2 regions of the Bacillus shivajii genome follow, and region 2 is predicted to be linked to the other one. Evidence: predicted binding sites of a transcription regulator. Region 2 holds the regulator's gene; the other holds the start of a gene.
What was found. Region 2 encodes Rex, which represses fermentation and respiration genes when NADH is low (regulators of the CRP and FNR family bind a similar motif). Its sites were predicted from a motif close to TTGTGAAATATTTCACAA; they were not measured.
Positions count from the first base shown of each region.

Region 1 (3,203 bases), 2.1 Mb from region 2:
TAACGAAACTACCCGACCCAATTAACATGAGGAAAAATAATGCAAGTACGACAAGAAATGAATACATGCTTGCTTTTGAATAAAAGGATTTTTCTAAATTCCCCATCCTTTATGACCTCCTTAAAATCATCCTGAAAAACTGCTTTTCATTCATGAATGTTTATTTTATTAAGTTCATTGTAAAAAAGTGCAGAAACACCAACTGTGTGATTGCTCACACCAAAAGTGTGATTTTCGTCACACCGAGTCCTTATTTTGTGACAGCTATGTGACGCTAATTTTAAAAACGTTGATATATCAATGTTTTGTTCTATTTTTTCAGTTCACAAAACTGTCATGATTGGCTTTATAAACTTTATGGCGATATTGTTAACTCTGAAAAAAGTAAAGGAACAAGCTAAATACGATCATCAATTGAAGCGACGTGGCGCAAGAGTATACAGCTTTTCTCCAAAGCGCATAAAGAAAACTCGCCGATTGGCGAGTTTTGGACGAAGACAGAGGCGTTAGTTGAACTTATACTTAATTCTTTAAAATTTTCTCTACGTCGAGCTACTTCTCAGCTAAAATTTTATTAATTCTTAATGTGTAAAAAAAGACCTGAGCTCATCACTCAGATCCTTTTATTAGTAGATGAATTTATTTCGTATTATCATCGTGTTTGTATTCAATTTCTTCAGTATCTTCATTATAATTTACAGAAAAGTCTTTTCCATCAAAATACCATTCATCTTTTTTTTCAACGTAATAATTTACTCCATATTTTTCAAATGAGGCAGCTGGTTCTTCCGGTGCTTTTTCCGTTACTCCTAAAGAAAAACCCGTTTGGAAATTACCACATCCGCCGTAACGCACAAAAAATTGAACGTCGTCTCCTGATGATAATTGCAATTCTTCTTTGAACCACTCTGCTGCTTTATCTGATACGGTTATCTTCAATGAAAACCCTCCAACTAATGATTATCTTTGTTGTAGTTTTTACCTATATTGAAGGAATTAAAACTAACATAAGACCATGTATGCATTGTATCAAACTAGCTAGCTGAAGAGAAATATTAAACCTTATGAAAATAAGTATGAGAAGGGTTATAAATTACTTATAGATTGGATCTTTTGATCAGACATTAAAATGAAAAACTTTCTCCAAGTTTCATCGACTAGCATTTTTATTTCCTCTTTTGTCGCGTGATCTATATGAATGCCACCTGTAATCATAGTCGTTCGTTTAAATGTTTCACACCAAACTTTTGCCAGTTCAATAAAAAGTTCTTCTTCTTTATGGTGAGGTAAACCATGACTAACGACCTTTACATAATGGTCCTCCCATGTTGCAATAACCACAGCACCGATATGATGTCGTGTTCCTCCGACAACAAGAATTGAATCATCTTCACCAACTTTCGTTACTTCACATTCAATCATTTCTTCCCCTCCCAGATAGATACCCTACCTACTCTGTTCTAACCTATTCGTAGGATCTTACGTATACATTAGCAAAAATCACTTCGTAATAATGTTAAATACATCACATACTTTGATAATATAAATAATTACTTTGATACCCCGCTACTAATTCATAAGCACCCGAGAAGGTTCGCTATTGGTGAAAGTTTCGTCTTTTAACCAAAGAAAACCAATATCAAACTTTATCAGACCGAATGTATAAAGAGTGATTTAGCTCATCTTGTTCAGACTTTTCATTTGTTAAAATAAAAGTGAGCAACATTTTTAACTTCTTTATGATGAAATGAGGGGTTGGAATGGAATATTATTTAATAACTTTAACAGGTTGGGTAGCATTTCTTTTTGTTACTATAAATTTCAGTATGCTTTTTCTTTTCATATGGATTAAACATACAAAAAATCGAATATTACGTAAGAGACTAGGGTTAACAGGTAGAAAGTTAATGAAACTTCATAGACCTTTTGCAATCGTTAGTTTTATTCTAGTAGTGAGTCATTTATACTTTGCCCTATCAATAAGAGCAGAATGGAATAGTTCTTATATAAGTGGAATGTTAACTACAATCGCGTTTATAGTATTACTAACATCAGGCTGGATTCGACATAAAAAAGCAACGGGCAAAAGAAGACGATCTCATCAATACACTGCTATTAGTTTTATCATTTTACTAATTATTCATATCATTATGTAATACCAAAAAAACTCAGGTGAATAGCACCTGAGTTTTTTTGGTTTTCGCACCAATACTTTGTTCATGTATGATTGGGGGCATCATGAACAAAATTCCATGATTCTTCATGGCTGGGTTCTTTTTCTAAGGAAAAAAAGCTATGAACCGCGAAAGATAAATATTATTCCCTTTCGCTTCGTTCTAAGTTCATTCTACTTCATTCAAAACATCAATTCTGTGAAATTGGTCACAAATACCCCGCTCTATGACTAAATATCTTGAACATTTTGTGACATATAATGATTGGTAAACAACTTAATTTAATAATAAAGTACAAAAAAGTGACGACTACGAATCTAAGTAGTTCCGTTTAAAGGGAGAAACTGAAAATAACAACTCATTTTTGGAGGTAATTCGCGCCTGAATTATCTCCTTTATTTTTGTTGAGACGCAGTTGAAATACACTTCGCATTCCGCGGGCACGGCTTCAGCTAACTTTGGAAAGAAAACTCATTTCTTTCCAAAGTGGATCTTCTGCTCGCGCTGTTCCCGCCGGAGTCTACGTGTATTTCTACTGCTTCGAGCATCTAATCTTGTTCATTTGAACCTAAAGAAAACATCTTTTATAACAGTTTTCATTTTAAAGCTACTACATCCGTATTCCATTGCTAGTTTAACCGGCTGCTTGCCAATTTTATACAGTTAAAAACATTCGGCGTTGATCACAGGACGTGATCGAAATTAGCCGAAGTTCATTATAAAGACTTGCACTAAAGCTTAAGAGCTTCTAAGTAAGCACACTTCGCTTGCTCCTGCGGTTACTCGTCGCAGACTACGTGCCTCTTCCTCTTCAAGCACTTCTTGGAAGATGATGCGTCGAGACAGCTCGAAGAATATTCGGAGAAGCAAATGCTCGTTGCTCCTGCGGTTACTCGTCGCAGACTACGTGCCTCTTCCTCTTCAAGCACTTCTTGGAAGATGATGCGTCGAGGCAGCTCGAAGAATATTCGGAGAAGCAAATGCTCGTTGCTCCTGCGGTTACTCGTCGCAGACTACGTGCCTCTTCCT
Region 1 is NZ_CP084703.1:2,903,911-2,907,113, forward strand. It holds gene LGQ02_RS14160 (MFS transporter) at 1-106, opposite strand, end outside; gene LGQ02_RS14165 (HesB/YadR/YfhF family protein) at 640-939, opposite strand; gene lpdD (prenylated flavin chaperone LpdD) at 1,087-1,422, opposite strand; gene LGQ02_RS14175 (hypothetical protein) at 1,908-2,156, shown strand.
Region 1: a site for Rex is predicted at 1,514-1,531, ahead of lpdD (prenylated flavin chaperone LpdD). Genes of this name have one in related genera too.

Region 2 (3,203 bases):
GAGTATTGCTCCGGGATAGCCAGCTAAATAGTTTTCTAACCAAGTGAGTGTATCTATGTCTAGGTGGTTTGTCGGTTCGTCTAAAATTAAAAGGTCTGGCTTCGTTAATAACAATTTGCCTAAAGAGAGTCTTGTTTTTTGACCACCACTTAAACTGGATATCGGTGTATCGTAATCAAAATCAGAGAAGTTTAACCCAGATAAAATACTGCGAATGTCGGCTTCATATTGGTAACCGCCTTGATCTTTAAAGTCTTGTTGTAATTGATCATATTCTTGCAATACTTTTTCATAGTTTGGTGCACTTGGGTTGCTCATTTTTTCTTCTAATTCTCGTAAATGTTTCTCCATTTGTTTTAAATGGGTGAAAACAGACATCATTTCATCCCAAATTGAGCGGTTCGTATTTAAGCCACTATGTTGGGCTAAATAACCGATTTCAACGTTTTTAGGGATAATAATATCTCCAGAGTCATGAGATAGTTCTCCTGATATAATTTTTAACAATGTTGACTTGCCTGCGCCATTTCGACCGACAAGAGCAATTCGTTCACGACTTTGGACTTCAAGTTTTACATTGGATAATATTGTTTCAGCCCCAAAGGACTTTGTTATTTGTACACATTGTAATAAAATCATATTATTTCATCCTCACCACATCATTGGGTCATTACAAAATAAGTGTACATGACTGTTACGCAAAGTGGCAACATTTGTAGTAAAGTGGAACATGAATTCTTGCTAATCTAGAGAAGGATTGTGCAGTTTGTCCAACTATGGTGTACAATAGACGAAGAGACAAAAGGAGGGGCACCGATGGGTTCGTTTACACATTTTAATGACCAAGGTCGAGCAAAAATGGTCGATATTTCTGACAAACAAGAAACGGTTCGCACAGCTGTGGCGAAAAGCAGTGTCCAAGTGACAAAAGATATTTACGAGGGCATTACTGCAGGAACGATGAAAAAAGGTGACGTTCTTTCCGTTGCACAAGTAGCAGGAGTAATGGCGGCCAAAAATACATCGCAATGGATTCCAATGTGTCATCCATTATCACTCTCAGGTGTGGATATTCATTTTGACTGGGAAGTAAGTGAAGAAACATACATTCTTCTTATTGAAGTTGGTGTGAAGACGAAAGGGAGCACAGGAGTAGAGATGGAGGCGTTAACAGCTGCATCAGCAACAGCACTTACAGTTTATGATATGTGTAAAGCTATAGATAAAGGAATGGTCATTGGCGAGACTTTCTTGCAGGAGAAAACCGGCGGAAAGAGCGGCGACTACAAGAGATAAAAGAGCGATTGAACCAATTCATGATGGTGGGAGGCGAAAAAAATGGATATCGATCAAACAAAAATACCGCAAGCAACTGCAAAAAGGCTGCCGTTATATTATCGTTTTTTAGAAAGCTTGCAAGCATCAGGGAAAAATCGTGTATCTTCAACAGAGTTAAGTGAAGCAGTAAAAGTCGATTCAGCGACGATTCGAAGGGATTTCTCCTATTTCGGCGCGCTAGGAAAGAAAGGGTATGGTTACAACGTCAATTATTTATTAACCTTTTTTAGAAAAACATTAGATCAAGATGAAATAAGAAAGGTTATTTTAGTAGGTGTCGGTAACTTAGGGACTGCCTTATTAAATTACAACTTTACGAAAAGTAACAATATGAGAATTGAGATGGCATTTGATGTTGATGAAAGCAAGGTCGGTCAAAAAATTGGAAGCGTTCCCATTTATCATTTAGATGAAGTAAAAGAACGCATAGCTGGTGAAGCAGAAGTGGCAATGTTAACTGTCCCTTCAGCAGCAGCGCAAGGGATTGCTGATCAGTTAGTAGATGCTGGAATTAAAGGGATCTTAAACTTTACACCAGCAAGGTTATCTGTACCAGACAACGTCCGAGTTCATCATATTGATTTATCTGTAGAACTTCAATCCCTTATCTACTTCTTGAAACATTATCCAATGTAATGAAACGGTTGATACCCTTTCATTGTTGGAAAACGGAACAAAAACGATATATAAGTGTCATCACTTAGACAAGCTGTGGGAGAAATGTACCTGCAGCTTTTTGTATAGGAAGAACTTGTTTTTGATTTCCAAAAAAGTCCTAAATTCTATCATGAAATCATACACATGTTTTGGTATAGTAGAATTATATATTTCGAGAATCGAACATTTTGGCTAACTAATAAGGGAATCAGGTGAAAACATGAGTAAAATTCCACATAAATGGCTCGTATTAATTTCTGTGTTACTTGGTACATTTACAGTCATTTTAAATAACAGTATGTTAAATCCAGCTGTTCCACATATCATGGAGGTTTTTGATGCCGATGCTGTTTCGGCTGGTTGGGTAATTACGATCTTCATGGTAACCATGGGGATTACGATGCCACTTACAGGTTTTTTAAGTGATAAGTTCGGAAAGAAGGAAATGTATTTGTTTGGCGTTTCCCTCTTCTTATTAGGGTCTCTATTAGGGTCGTTTTCATGGAATCTATCATCACTCATTTTTTTCCGTGGGCTTCAAGGAGTCGGTGGCGGATTTATTATGCCCCTTTCCATGGTGTTCATTTTCCAAGTGTTCCCGAAAAAAGAACGAGGGATGGCGACTGGGATTTGGGGAATTGCAGCGATGATGGCACCAACGATTGGACCTACATTAGGTGGTTTCATTATTGAACTTGGTACATGGCAATGGTTATTCTTATGTAATATACCGACAGGTCTTTTAGGATTAACCTTTTCAATGCTTTATCTAAAGCGAACGAAGCGAGCAGACAATTTGAAGTTTGACCGAAGCGGGTTTGTCACAGTGACCCTTGGAGTTGGGGCGATCTTACTTGCTTTAGGGCGAATTAGTGAACTCGCGCATTTATATGACCCACTGAATATATCGTTATTGATCATCGGGGCTATTGCATTGTATTTCTTTGTGAAAATCGAAAACAAAACAGAACAACCTTTACTAGATCTATCGATATTTAAAATTAAAGCTTACGCATACAGTGTTTGGGTCGCAATTATTAGTTCAATTAGTTTGTTTGGTGGAATTTTTCTCATCCCACTGCTTGTACAAAATGTGTATGGTTACGGAGCCATTATGACAGGTCTTGTCTTTTTACCAGCAGCTTTACTCGCAGGAATATTTATGACGGTAGGTGGGAGAATCCTTGATAAAAAAGGACCTTCACTTG
Region 2 is NZ_CP084703.1:527,474-530,676, forward strand. It holds gene LGQ02_RS02650 (ABC transporter ATP-binding protein) at 1-639, opposite strand, end outside; gene moaC (cyclic pyranopterin monophosphate synthase MoaC) at 817-1,296, shown strand; gene LGQ02_RS02660 (redox-sensing transcriptional repressor Rex) at 1,339-1,974, shown strand; gene LGQ02_RS02665 (MDR family MFS transporter) at 2,216-3,203, shown strand, end outside.